One region of the Staphylococcus schleiferi genome, then DNA from elsewhere that is predicted to be linked to it. Evidence: riboswitches for the same ligand, from Rfam matches in the RefSeq annotation. Region 1 holds a riboswitch; the other holds the start of a gene.
The links. Region 1 has a riboswitch for S-adenosylmethionine ahead of MUA40_RS01345 (O-acetylhomoserine aminocarboxypropyltransferase/cysteine synthase family protein). Riboswitches for the same ligand answer to the same signal wherever they lie in the genome.
Positions count from the first base shown of each region.

Region 2: linked by a shared signal. The riboswitch ahead of MUA40_RS09565 (methionine ABC transporter ATP-binding protein) and the one ahead of MUA40_RS01345 (O-acetylhomoserine aminocarboxypropyltransferase/cysteine synthase family protein) in region 1 are both predicted to bind S-adenosylmethionine.

Region 1 covers NZ_CP094712.1:322,959-330,468, forward strand. Annotated here, with positions in the region: gene MUA40_RS01315 (DM13 domain-containing protein) at 519-953, shown strand; gene MUA40_RS01320 (DoxX family membrane protein) at 1,015-1,473, shown strand; gene MUA40_RS01325 (response regulator transcription factor) at 1,451-2,137, shown strand; gene MUA40_RS01330 (sensor histidine kinase) at 2,138-3,175, shown strand; gene nrdD (anaerobic ribonucleoside-triphosphate reductase) at 3,510-5,360, shown strand; gene nrdG (anaerobic ribonucleoside-triphosphate reductase activating protein) at 5,357-5,896, shown strand; SAM riboswitch class I at 6,096-6,194, shown strand; gene MUA40_RS01345 (O-acetylhomoserine aminocarboxypropyltransferase/cysteine synthase family protein) at 6,259-7,510, shown strand, end outside.
Region 2 covers NZ_CP094712.1:2,022,520-2,030,029, forward strand. Annotated here, with positions in the region: gene MUA40_RS09550 (MetQ/NlpA family ABC transporter substrate-binding protein) at 1-776, opposite strand, end outside; gene MUA40_RS09555 (MetQ/NlpA family ABC transporter substrate-binding protein) at 968-1,789, opposite strand; gene MUA40_RS09560 (methionine ABC transporter permease) at 1,815-2,510, opposite strand; gene MUA40_RS09565 (methionine ABC transporter ATP-binding protein) at 2,503-3,531, opposite strand; SAM riboswitch class I at 3,627-3,737, opposite strand; gene MUA40_RS09570 (thioredoxin family protein) at 3,778-4,092, opposite strand; gene MUA40_RS09575 (toprim domain-containing protein) at 4,058-4,453, opposite strand; gene gcvH (glycine cleavage system protein GcvH) at 4,532-4,912, opposite strand; gene MUA40_RS09585 (arsenate reductase family protein) at 4,984-5,340, opposite strand; gene MUA40_RS09590 (thioredoxin family protein) at 5,640-5,960, shown strand; gene MUA40_RS09595 (nitroreductase family protein) at 6,096-6,644, opposite strand; gene aroD (type I 3-dehydroquinate dehydratase) at 6,697-7,428, opposite strand; gene MUA40_RS09605 (D-2-hydroxyacid dehydrogenase) at 7,450-7,510, opposite strand, start outside.

The DNA of each region.
Region 1 (7,510 bases):
ATAGGGTTTATTAGTATTTTAGAGAAATAAAATAGTGCCATTTTTAGCAATAAATTTATATGAAATTCGAAGCGTATTATTGTGAGAAAGTAATCTATTAATATAAGAAGTAAAATATTTAAAAGCCTGATCGTGACGTGTAATGACTGATAGAGTGTTCTTTTGAAAAAGTCTTTGATCATTACATTTAACGGTGAGGTTTATTTTTTCTGTCGTATAAAATATTTTGTCATAAGATAAACTCAATCGATAAGATAAATCAAAAATAAAAGAGTTAAACATGATTGAGTAGATGTATTTGCCTGGCAAGTAAAGGGGAAAATGCGGTATTTACGCCACTTATAACCTTCATCATCTTATATTTTGTTTCATTCTTATATATATAAATAATTGGAAAATATATAAGAAATGACTGTTAATAATTATTTAAGAATTATTAATACCTAGTTTATGTCAATCAACAATCACGTTATTTACAATGATACATGTAATATCAATTTAGAAAGAAGGAATTATTTATGAATATAAAAATGGCTTTAGTTTCAGGTGCATTAGCGACAACATTTTTATTAGGTGCTTGTGGCAATGACAACATGGACAAAAAAGAAGACAACAAAGCTGAGACATCTATGCAAGATAAAAATGTAGATAACTCAAAAGTAATGAAATCAGGTACTTTTAAAGGTGAAAACAACGAAACAGTTAAAGGTAAAGCTGAAATCAAAGACGGTAAGTTAATGTTAACAGACTACGAATCATCAAAAGGTCCAGACTTACACGTTTACTTAACTAAAGGTAACGACATCAAAAAAGGTGAAAAATTAGACGAAGTTAAGTATGACGAGTCTACACAAACTTTTGACCTTAAAGGTGTTAAAGCAGAAGACTACGATACAGTGACTATCTACTGTGACAAAGCACACGTTATCTTCGGTTCTGCAAAACTTAAATAATCATCAAGACAAACATCAAGTAATCAACAAGAAACAACATCAATAAGAAAGGAGTGAAGATATGTCGATAGCTTATAAAGTCTTAATTCTCCTTATTCGTTTAGGCTCAGGTTTTTATATACTGATGCAAGGCTTTGAAAAGTTAACAGGTGGATTTGCAATTGACGGGCTTGTGTCAGTCATTCGTGACAACCAAGATTCCCCCCAATGGTTTAAGACATTTTTCGAGTTCGGTGTTGCAAATCATTTAGAACTTTTCAAGTGGATGGTACAACTTGGTGAGATTGCCATTGGTTTAGGTCTCATTTTAGGTGTGTTATCTTACACTGCGAGTTTCTTTGGCGTGTTCATTATGTTAAATTATATTTTAGCTGATATGATTTTTACTTACCCAGTGCAACTTTTATTCTTTGTCATTTTATTAATGAATAAAGAAACATTAGCGGCAATTAGTTTAAATCATTTCATCAAACGTAAAAATATAAGGAATGATGAAAATGGCGCACATACTCATAGTTGATGACGAGCAAGACATCAGAGAAATCTGTAAAACTTATTTCGAATATGAAGGCTATCACGTTTCAACCGCATCTAATGGCGTAGAAGCAATGGAATTGTTGGATACCCATGTGGATGTCATGGTAATTGATATCATGATGCCCGAGATGAATGGTTACGAAGTTGTACGTGAAATGAAGAATAAAGGACTCGACATCCCATATATTTATCTAACTGCTAAAACGAGCGAACATGACACCATCTTCGGTTTAATGTTGGGGGCTGATGACTATGTCAAAAAACCATTCAGTCCACGTGAATTAGTCATACGTGTTAAAAATCTTCTGCACCGTGTCAACGTCACAAGTCCTTCCACACAAGACACGATTCGCTGTGGAAAACTCGTATTAAATAATTTAACTAAAACCGTAGAATTAGAGGGAGAACTTATCCCATTCCGCATCAAAGAGTTCGAATTGTTATGGCATTTTGCAAATAATGAATCAGTCGCATTGTCCAAGACAGATTTGTTAGAACAAGTTTGGGGTTATGAGTATTATGAAGATATGAACACGCTTAATGTTCATGTCCATCGTATTCGCGAAAAACTAGAAAAATATGGCTATGACGACTATATTATCGCAACGGTATGGGGTCTAGGCTATAAGTTTCAGAGGCAGATTTAAATGACGATACGTAAACAATTAATCTATTCGTTTATCGTTACGATTATTACAACGACATTTTTATTTTATACATTATACAAACTGATGTGGTTTGACGGACCACTTACAATTCTTTTGACATTGTGTTCATTCCTTTCCGGTATGATGACACTAATTATCGGTATCTTTTTTACAGTTCCCATGATAAAAAAGATTGAAAAGTTGAATGAAAAAACACAGAAAATCGCAAAAGGCCAATTTGAAACGGAGAAACTCAAAATTAATGCCCCTAAAGAAATAAAAGAATTGAGTGAATCCTTTGATCAAATGGTCGATAAAATTCAAGAGCAAATGAATTTAATTAAAGAAGAGCAAGAAGAAAAAATGAATATGGTGCAAAATCTCGCACACGACTTAAAAACGCCCTTAGCGAGTATTAAATCCTATTCAGAGGGATTACGAGATGGCATTATTCATAGTGAATCAGATACACAAAAGGCCTACAGTATCTTAATTAATCAGTCAGATCGACTATCAAGAATGTTCGATGATATCACAGACGTCATCACCGTTAACTACCAAGAAAATGAACTGACGCAAATTCACATTGATCAACTATTAATCCCTATTTTTGAAGTCTACTCACAACGATTACAACATGAACAAAGAGAACTAGACATAAAAATAGCAGAAAATATCAAACCTTTCACACAAGATCAGCGCGCAATAGAACGCATCATCATGAATTTCATCGACAACGCGCTTAAATTTTCAGAACACGGTTCGCCCTTAGCCGTAGAGGTCTTTGAAGTAGATGATGAAATCGCAATTTCGATTTCTGACTCAGGTATTGGTATTCCAGAATCAGATATTAAAAATATATTTGAAAGAACTTTCAGAGTCGAAAGTTCAAGACACAAAGATACAGGTGGTTCCGGACTTGGCTTGTACATCGCTCAAACATTGGCGCATCAAATCGGTGGTCATATAGAAGTTGAGAGTACGTATGGTCAAGGAACGACAATCACTTTACGCTTCCCTCCACAAGATAGATTATAATTTCTCAATAACAATATTTCTCTAACCTTCCATAAATTTATAAATAGATAAAACGCTAGGATCCTCCACAAGTCCTAGCGTTTTTTATGATGTTCAACACTTTAAGCACTTTCCCCAATCAAAAAGAAAAGATGAAACGTGATATAAACGTGCAGCCTTACAAAGAATTTAGGCATTTACTTCAAATTTCCAATCCAATCTAACGCAATATTTTGTTCACATAATGTTTGAAAAGAAATGACAAATTCGTAAATCTGTCAGTTATCATTTGAAAAACACTATATATGGTGTTTATGATTATTTATAGATACTATATATAGAAAAGAGTGATATTTTGACACAACTGGAAAAAGAACTTACTGGTTTAATGACAAAAGATCCTACAATAGTAAATGAAAATGCAAACAAGGATAGTGAAACGTTTTCAACAATGCGTGATTTGACTGCAGGGGTAGTCTCAAAATCGTACGCTTTAGATTATTTACTGCCAAAACACGTGGCAGAGGCACATCGAAAAGGGGAAATACACTTTCATGATTTAGATTATCACCCATTTCAGCCGTTAACAAATTGTTGTTTAATCGATGCTAAAGGGATGTTGGCGCAAGGCTTTCAAATTGGCAATGCGCAAGTCACATCTCCTAAATCGATACAAACAGCAGCGGCACAACTCGTTCAAATTATTGCGAATGTATCGAGCAGCCAATACGGGGGTTGCACAATTGATCGAGTAGATGAATTATTAAGTACATATGCGAAATATAACGAACAAAAACATCGTGATATTGCGCAACAATTTGTAGACGAAGCGCATATTGAAACTTATGTCGATCAACGTGTGACACAAGATATTAGTGATGCGATTGAAAGTCTAGAATATGAAATCAATACATTATATACATCTAACGGACAGACCCCTTTTGTGACTTTAGGCTTTGGCCTTGGTACGGACGAACTCAGTCGCAAAGTCCAAACAGCAATTTTAAAAACACGGATTAAAGGGTTAGGTAAAGATCGAATCACAGCCATCTTCCCAAAACTCGTCTTTTCAATAAAAAAAGGAACGAATTTGGCACCATCAGATCCAAACTATGATATTAAGCAACTAGCTTTAAAATGCTCTATGAAACGCATGTATCCAGATATTTTAAATTACGATAAAACGGTAGAGTTGCTTGGTGATTTTAAAGCACCTATGGGTTGTCGCTCATTTTTACCGGCTTGGCAAAATGAAAATGGTGAATATGAAAATAGTGGCCGCTGTAATTTAGGTGTCGTCACTTTAAATGTGCCACGTATTGCGATTGAATCAGAAGGCGATATTGAACGTTTTTGGATTTTATTTGATGAACGGATGCAAGTGCTACATGATGCATTGGCTTATCGTATTGAACGTGTGAAAGAAGCCGTGCCAAATAATGCGCCAATTTTATACAAACGCGGTGCTTTTAAATATCGTCTTGATGAAAACGATTCAGTGGATGCTTTGTTTAATAAGCAACGTGCGACTGTCTCTATGGGATACATTGGACTTTATGAAGCAGCAACAGTGTTCTTTGGACCTAACTGGGAAACTAACGCAAATGCGAAAGCTTTTACACTTGAAATTTTAAAACGGATGCAAGCATATCAATATAGTTGGACTGAAATGCATGACATTTGGTTTAGTATTTATAGCACACCAAGTGAGTCTTTGACAGATCGCTTTTGCCGTTTAGACTACGAGGCGTTTGGTTCGATTCCTGATATTACAGATAAAGGTTATTATCAAAACTCATTTCATTATGATGTGCGGAAAGACGTGACACCGTTCGAAAAATTAGATTTTGAAAAAGATTATCCGCATTTTGCAAGCGGTGGCTATATTCATTATTGTGAATATCCTAAATTAGACCATAATGTGAAAGCGCTTGAAGCGGTGTGGGATTATTCATATGATCGCGTGAGCTATTTAGGTACAAATATCCCAATCGATCGTTGTTATGACTGTGGTTTCGAGGGAGACTTTGAAACAACTGAAAAAGGTTATAGTTGCCCACATTGCGGAAACCATAACCCTGAAACGGTTGATGTTGTTAAACGGACATGCGGTTATTTAGGTAACCCTGTACAACGACCAATGATTGAAGGGCGTCATAAAGAAATGTGCGCGCGCGTGAAACATATGAAAGCGAATCCCTCATGATTGCACAAAAAATAAAAAAAGGTGCAGGTTATATTGCTAAAATCGAATACCAAAGCTTCGTCGATGGAGAAGGTGTACGTTGTAGTGTCTATGTTTCAGGTTGCCCGTTTTTATGCGAAGGTTGTTACAATGTGGCAGCCCAAAATTTTCGATATGGTGAACGGGCAACGGAAACATTGATATCGGAAGTGTTAGATGCGTGTGCGCCGGAATATATTTCAGGATTAAGCATTTTAGGGGGCGAACCTTTTTGTAATTTAGATATCGTTATACCATTAGTACGTGCTTTTCGAAAACGCTACGGTAGCCGGAAATCAATTTGGGTTTGGACAGGCTTTTTATTTGAGTACTTATGGTTTGCACATGATGAACGGACTGCGTTATTAAAACAGATTGATGTCATTGTAGACGGGATGTTCATTCAAAAATTATATCAACCTAATTTGCCCTATAAAGGGTCATTAAATCAACGTGTCATTGACGTCCATCAATTTATTAAAACCGAGATGATTAGTCAGTCGATTTACATCGAATAAACGGACTGCGTGTTGATACTCACAAATGTGATTTTTTCAAATTTTTGCAATTTGTAAGAAAATTCGGATTTGTATATTGACATCGTTAAGGATGTTAGATAGACTTGTTGTATCATTAAAAGCCAATAAAACACCCGCACGGTTATTGTATTGGCCGTTCTATTTGCGCGATACATCTTGCATTTTAACAATTGAATCATACTTATCAAGATTGGTGGAGGGACAGGCCCTTTGAAACCAGGCAACCTATTCAGTTAGGTGCTAATTCCTGCAGGTGATTTAACCTGAGAGATAAGTCTTCTAGTAAAAGTCTATCTTTATCAGGTAGGCTTTTATTTTTTTATTAATAGGGGGAATGTCAAATGACAAGTGATTTTAAATTTGAAACGTTGCAATTGCACTCAGGACAAGAAGTCGATGAAAGTAGCCATTCACGTGCTTTACCGATCTATCAAACAACATCTTTTACTTTTGATGATACGGCACATGCGGCGAATTTATTCGGCTTAGATGAACTTGGGAATATTTATACACGCCTGATGAATCCTACGACGAACGTACTTGAAACACGTGTGGCTGAACTTGAAGGGGGTGTCGCTGGTGTAGCGGTTGCTTCAGGTATGGCAGCTATCACATATGCGATTCAAGCTGTTGCACAGAAAGGCGATCATATCGTAGCCAGTTCTACATTATATGGTGGGACACATACACTTTTCACACATACGTTACCTAAATATGGGATTGATGTCACATTAGTAGATACGAAAGATGTCAGCAATATAGAAAATGCGCTTCAAGAGAATACGAAGGCATTATTTGTAGAAACGATTGGGAATCCAGAAGGTAATGTCGAGGATTTCGATGCACTTGCAGCAATTACAAAAGCGCAAGGTATACCACTTATTGTTGATAATACATTTGCGACACCTTATCTTTTACGTCCGATTGAATATGGCGCGAATATTGTTGTTCACTCTGCGACCAAATTTATTGGTGGGCACGGAACATCGATGGGTGGTGTCATTGTTGATGCAGGTAACTTTAACTGGGATAATGGCAAGTTTCCAGGATTAAGTGAACCCGATCCATCTTATCACGGTTTAGTGTTCAGTGAAAAATTTGGAGAAGCCGCACTTGCTTTTAAAATTCGTACAACAATTTTAAGAGATACAGGGGCAGCGATTTCACCATTCAATGCATTTTTACTAACGCAAGGCTTAGAGACACTTTCATTACGATTAGAACGACATGTCGAAAATGCTGAAAAAGTTGCACAATGTCTTGAAAAGCATGATAAAGTCGCATGGGTTAAATATGCGGGTTTACCGACGAGTGAATATTACGCGTTAAAAGAGAAGTATTTACCAAAAGGTGCAAGTTCCATCTTTACCTTTGGTGTCAAAGGCGGATACGAAGCAGGTAAAAAGTTTATTGAAGGCTTAGAATTATTTTCTTTATTAGCGAATGTAGGAGATGCAAAGTCACTTGTCATTCACCCTGCATCAACGACACATCAACAATTGACAGAAGCAGAGCAAAAAGCAGCAGGTATTGCCCCTGAGACGATTCGTCTTTCGATAGGCCTTGAGCATATTGATGATATTATTGCAGATT
Region 2 (7,510 bases), 820 kb from region 1:
TCTCTCACTTCAGCAGATTGTAAGGCTTTTAGAAACTCTTGATATTTCTTATCATTTTTATGGCCTTCTTTGACAGCTAAAATATTCGCAAATGGTGACGATTCATCCTCGACCGCAATAGAATCTTTAAGTGGTTTCAAACCATTGTCAATCGCATAGTTTGAATTCATAATAACCGCATCGCCTTCATTATTATTATACGTTTTAGGTAAAAACTCTGCCCCTTGTTGGTTATCAAATTTCAAATGCTTTTTATTTTCAACAATATCATCTAATTTTGCATCTTCAATTTTAACGCCGTCTTTGATTTTAATTAACCCAGCTTTTACGAAGAATGATAAGAAACGTCCTTCTTCTGCTGGATTATTAGAAATATAGATTTTCGCACCATCAGGTAAATCTTTTAAGCTTTTATGTTTTTTACTGTAGACGCCCATAGGTGTTGTTAAAACTTTGCCAACTTCTTCAATTTTGTAACCGTGTGATTTTTTCTCTTCTTTTAAGTAAGGAACGTGTTGAAATAAGTTAGCATCGACATCGCCTTTATCTAATAACTTGTTTGGGATTTTGTAGTCATTGACTTCGCGAATTTGAACATCATAACCTTTCTTTTTCATAATTTCGCCAGCTTTTTTAGCAATTTCACCGTGGGGTGTTGGTGTTGCTGCGACAACTATTTTTTTGTCATCTGCTTTGCTCGTTTTATCTTGTCCACAGCCCGTTAATACAAGTGCGAATACTGCAATAGATGTAAGTAATAACGTTAATTTTTTCATATGTATGCTCCTTTCAAATAACAACAGCTTGATTCTAAGTGCGAATAGGTATAAAAAATGCGTAGTACATTCACTTTCATACACTTATAGTCGATGATCGTTTGTACTACGCATTAAATTTAATTCAAATCATGGATACATATCTCGCTGACAAGTGTTCAAACATTTGAAACACGCTGTCACTAAGCTTTTTATTTCGCTGGTTCAACTGCACCATCGTATTTCTTTTTAATAAAGTCTTTAATATCTTTGGATTGTAATACTTCCATTAAAGCTTTAATTTTCTTGTCATCTTTATGACCTTCTTTAACAGCAATTAAGTTTGCATATGGGTTATTATTCCCTTTTTCAACTGCAATAGAATCTTTTTGTGGATTTAATTTTTGCTCGATTGCAAAGTTTGAATTGATGATTACCGCATCACCTTCACCATTTTGATATGTTTTTGGCAAGAATTCTGCAGATTGTTTACTGTTGAATTTAATGTCTTTCTTATTTTCAGTAATATCATCAAATGTTGCGTCTTGGATTTTTACACCCTTTTTAATCTTAATTAAACCTTCATCAACAAAGAATTTTAAGAAACGACCTTGTTCAGCTGGGTTGTTAGAAACGAAAATTTCTGCACCTTTTGGTAAATCTTTTAAGCTTTTATATTTTTTTGAATAAACCGCCATAGGTTCTAAATGAACATTACCAGCAGATTCAATTTTATAACCTTTGTCTTTTTTCTCAGTGTCTAAATAAGGTGTATGTTGGAAAAAGTTTGCATCTAATTCGCCAGCATCTAACAATTTGTTTGGTGTCGTGTAATCGTTAATTGTTTTAATTTCCAAATCATAACCTTTATCTTTTAATAATGGTTTTGCTTCTTCTAAGATCTCAGCGTGTGGTGCAGGTGAAGCACCAACAACAATCTTTTTGTCTTCTTTTTTACTATCAGAACCATTTCCACATGCGGCTAAAGCAACTGCAACAACAAGAACAACAATAATCGATAAAAATCTTTTCATTAATACAGTCTCCTCTTCACTATTATTAGCGTTTATCTATTTTATTTGTTATCCAATCCCCTAAGAATTGAATAATAAATACCAAAATTAATATTAAAATGGTTGAAACTAAAATAACGTCGTTTTGATTTCGCGTAAATCCTGTTAAGTATGCCAAGTTACCTAAACCACCTGCACCGATAACACCTGCTACTGCTGTTGATCCTACTAAAGCAATCGCTGTTACAGTAATACCTGAAATTAAGGCTGGTAGTGATTCTGGTATCAATACTTTTAATACGACTGTCCAAGTTGTCGCTCCCATTGATTTCGCCGCTTCAATAACGCCTTTATCAATCTCTTTAAGTGCAATTTCTACGAGTCGGCCGTAGAAAGGGGATGCCCCAATGATTAAAGCAGGTAAAGCACCTGTTGGACCACTGATTGTGCCTAAAAGTAAACTTGTAAATGGAATTAATAATAAAATCAAAATGATAAATGGTATCGCTCTAAATAAATTCACAATGAAAGAAACAATACTATAAAATACACGACCTGCTTTAGATTTACTTTTAGATGTTAAAAACAGAATCACACCTAAAATGAGCCCAAATATAAATGAGAATGCTGTTGAGATGATTGTCATGTATAGCGTTTCATATGTCGCTACCCAAACATCAGGCCAACGTACATTCGGCATTGTTATCATCTCTTGAAGTATTTCGCTAAAACTCTTACCCATGACTGACCACCTCTACATCGATATTTTGTGACTCTAAGTCCGCTTGTACTTCATCAAAATTTATTTTTGAGACATCTTGAATGTGCACGAGTAAATAGCCTATAGTGCCCGTTTTTGAATGTTTAATATTCCCCTCTAAAATATTGGCTGAAAGATGATATTCTTGCGAAAGATGGGACAATATCGGACGTGTTGTATTATCGCCAGAAAAAGTCAATTTAATTAAAATATCATCCTTTGCTAGAGGAAATGTCGCTACAAGCTCATCGCTCTCATCACTCGGTTTCAAGTCTTCTTGAACAAAGCGACGTGTCACTGCGTGCTGTGGATTTTCAAAAATATCAGAAACTTTACCTTGCTCAATGACACGACCATTTTCCATTACAGATACTTCATCACAAATTCGACGAATGACGTGCATCTCATGCGTAATAATAATAATCGTTAAGTTCTTTTCCTTTTTAAGTTGTAAAAGTAAATCTAATATTTCATCTGTCGTTTGAGGGTCAAGTGCACTTGTTGCTTCGTCACACAGTAAGACTTCTGGATCATTGGCCAGTGCGCGGGCAATGCCGACACGCTGTTTTTGACCACCTGATAATTCAGAAGGATACGCATGCTCTCTCCCTTTCAAACCGACACGTTCAACGAGCTCTAATGCTGTCTGCTTTGCTTCACTTTTTGCAACACCTGCAATTTCTAGTGGAAAAATAATATTATCCAATACCGTTCTTGACCACAATAAATTAAAGTGTTGGAAAATCATGCTGACTTTTTGTCGTTTTTTACGTAAATCTGCTTTACTTAGCTGACCTATGTTATCCCCGCCGATAACCACATCGCCCGATGTAGGTGTTTCTAGATAATTAAATAATCGTATTAAAGTACTTTTACCAGCACCAGAAAATCCGATAATACCATAGATTGAACCCTTCTCTATCTTTAGGTCAACATGATCTACAGCTGTCACAGATTTTGATTTACTCTCGTACTTTTTAACGATATTTTTAAGCTCAATCATACTGTTCCTCCTTGTGTTTCCCCTCTTATCTGCAAAATAAAAAATGCTTTCTCTTTTTAAAAATGAAAGAGAAAGCACTAACACGAATCGCTTTTCTCTCATCTTCAAAAGTAAAATTTTTACTTTATGTGAATTGGCACCATTTCTATATACTAGACGGTTGCCGGGCTTCATAGGGCACATCCCTCCACCACTCCGGATAAGAGTTTTCTGACTATTTAATTGATATTAATCTTATCATTGTAATCAACATGCGTCAATCACTTTTTTTAATTTTTCTAATAAGTACGGTACAGATTGAAAAGCATACAATCTTTCTACTTCTTGATCATAATGCATGATCATTAACACAGGCACAGACTGTATTTCATTTGCTTGACTCCAATCTGGGTGAAAATTTAAATCTATTTTCACAATTGGTAATTGTGTCATCTCATTGGCAATATCTAACATTCTTTCAGACATTTTACATGTCCCACACATCGGTGTATAACCGAATATGAGATGAACGTTTTGATCACTATTTCTATATATATTGTTCAATTGCTCTGAAACACTCATGATATGAATACTTCCCTTTAACATAAAAATCTTTTTTTACTTTAAATCCAAAATGTTGTAATACATTAGAGAGGTAATCGCGTGGACAACGTGCCACTTCACTATAATTCGTATCGATGAAAATATCGATGCGCTCACTCAAATAAGTTGTAAACCATTTGCGGATTTTTCGACCTTCCGCATCTGAATCTACTAAAATGTAGACCTGTTTATCATACAAATATTCAATCATATTGTCTAATTTTTCAATTCCCATCGTTCCATGTGTACATATAATTTCGACAGGTTCTAACAACACCTCTTGAACACGTTTTTTATCAGATTTACCTTCTACAACAATAACCTTATTGATCATCGCCATGGTCTTCACCTTCTAAAAAATATTTGAGTACAAAAAACTCCTTGATAATCAGATTACCGAGGAGTCTTTATGCGGGCATTATTCACCAATCATTTGTTCATAATCAGCTGCACTTAGTAATGCATCTAATTGGCTTTCATCGCTTAATTCAACTTTTACCATCCAAGCTTTTTCGTAAGGTGATTCGTTAACCGCTTCAGGTTCGTCTTCTAAACCTTCATTCACTTCGATGACTTTTCCTGATACAGGAGAATATAATTCAGAAACAGTTTTAACTGATTCCACACTACCGAAAGTTTCACCTTCAGTAAGTTCATCTTCCACTTCTGGAAGCTCAACAAAGACGATATCACCTAATTCGCTTTGCGCAAAATCTGTAATTCCAATTGTTGCTGTTTGACCTTCAACTTTTACCCATTCGTGTTCTTTAGAATATTTTAATTCGCTTGGCACTGCCACGTTAATCCCCTCCTATAATGTTTACAATTACAATTTTATCATGACATATTGGAACGGTTCTATCAACTATTTTATGATAGCCAAGTATTGCGATAGACCTCTTCATTAAAGCCGACTGTCACTTTATCACCTAAGATCGCTAATGGTCGCTTTACTAACATGCCATCAGAAGCAAGTAAACTTAATTTTTCATCTTCATTCATATTTTCTAATTTGTCTTTAAGGTTTAACGCTCTGTATTTTGCGCCATGTGTATTAAAGAACTTTTTAATATCCAAGCCTGATTTTTCTATAATTTGACGAAATTCTTTTTCTGTCGGTGTATGCTGTACAATATCGATAGGTTCATAGCTTACACCATGATCAGATAAAAATTTCGCTGCTTTTTTACATGTTGTACAATTTGGATAATGATAAAATTTGATCATGCCTTTGACCTCCTTATTCCAATTAATTTTAATATATCAAATTATTAATTAAAATGCTTGTTTTTTTCAAAAAATTCATTGCTACATTGTTTGATACTAAATTTATATAGACGAGTGGAACATTGTGTAGTTTCACTAGACACCCACTGCTTCACTTGTTTTATACCCAATATCAATACGGTTAAATATTAGGAGATGCACGACTTATGCCGTTGTTTATCAATGAATCACATAGATGACTTCACCTATGAAATCCGTTATAATGTCGTTACGTAATAGATATAAAGGAGATGTTTTAGATGCAACGCATTACTAACATGGAATCATTCAATCAAATCATCCAAAGCGAGCAACCTGTTATTATTAAATTTGAAGCTGGCTGGTGTCCAGACTGTAAAGCGATGGATATGTGGATTGATCCAATTATTGAAAAATACAATCAATATGAATGGTATTCTGTTGATCGTGATGAACTTGATCAAGCAGTGGAAGAATACGAAGTTATGGGTATTCCAAGTATTTTAATCTTTAAAGATGGCCAAAAATTACACCACTTACACTCTGCTAATGCAAAATCACCTGAACAAGTTGAAAGCTACTTAGCTGAAAGCTTAGGCTAATCATTTGAGGGGCTAGGACGAGATGATGTCCTAGCCCCTCTATTTATCTATACACACAAGTGCGTTATCCCTTATCTACTTTGAGATGCGTTTAATAGAACACTTTCAGTAATCCAATTCAAACAACGTTTTGGACTAAATATACTCTGTTAATATCCCTCTATTTTTGCGTTCTACTTTCGGAAAATCTGCCTCATCCTCTAAGTCTGTTAAATAAATAAAACCAACAAGTTTTTCATCTGGCGCCACGCCAAAGATAGTTCTGATTTTGGGTTTAAAAATATAATCCGGTGTTTTCCAACATGTTCCGATGCCTTTTTCATACAATAACAACAATAGATTTTGTGCGAAGGCACCGATAGCTAGATAGTTCTCATTTTCTTCTCTCTGTCTCGCATCACATGTCATAATAAGCGCTAAAAATCCTCCCAAATTTGTAACGGCCTCATAATGACTTTCTTGTTTCTCTTTATCTTTTGGGAATGCATATTTTGATATTTCTCGGCTCATTTCGCCTAATTTATTTTTAGGCACGTAGACAACGCGCCACGGTTCGCGCATACCATGATTTGGTGCGTCAGCCGCTTCTAATATTGCTTCTTTCAATGCAGACTCATCAATATACATATCCCTTTTGAACTTCTTAATACTTCTTCTTGAACTAATTGCTTCACGAAGCTCCATCTCTATCTACCCCTTAAAATGATAATCATTATCAATTATAAACGAGAGTCTTTTAACTTTCAAATAAACTGTACAATGGAAGTACTTCTGCCAATTGTTTAACATGAAGTTGACCGGGAGCCACCCCTTTTTCCAATGCACCATATGAAAGTGCCCCACCAAAAGTATTTTGAGCAGTTCGTGAAATCAAACCTAATTGTGACATTGATATCCCTGTCACCCACTGTTGCAAGGCGTCACTCGTTTCAGAAAGCGCTTGTAGTAGCACTAACACATCTTGTGTCGTTCTCGGCATGACTGCAATTTTTAAATGATTGGCTCCTAGTTGAGACATATGATAGTAGGTTTTTTTCAACACTTCTATCGGTGGTGTTTCTTCAAAATTATGGTATGAAGCAATCGAAACCATTCCCGCTTGGTGAATTTGTGATACAATCTCCCCTCGCTCTTGTTGATCAGGCACCCATTCAATATCAATTAAATCAATCTGTTTTAATTGTGTTAATCCGCGCAACAACTTAAAGTAGTCTTTCCTTTCGTAATGCCCTTCTCCACCTTGACTTTGTGTACGATAAGTCACTAAGATTTCGAATGGCTTAGTTGGATAGTTTTCTAAAATTTGATCGATAAGTTGTTCGACAACAATGGTGTGACATTCTGTTAAGGCGTCAATTCGCAATTCAAGAATGTCAAAATAAGCCGCATTTTGTTGAATCAATGCGCGTTGTTCATTTGATAACTGCTTTTGACGTGGCATAAAACTTGCTACAATTTGTGTTTTCAATGGCGATTCACCTTTTCTCATTTATGGATTGACAATATTTACAGCTTGACCTGTCGTAATAAATGATAAAACATCTTCTAGT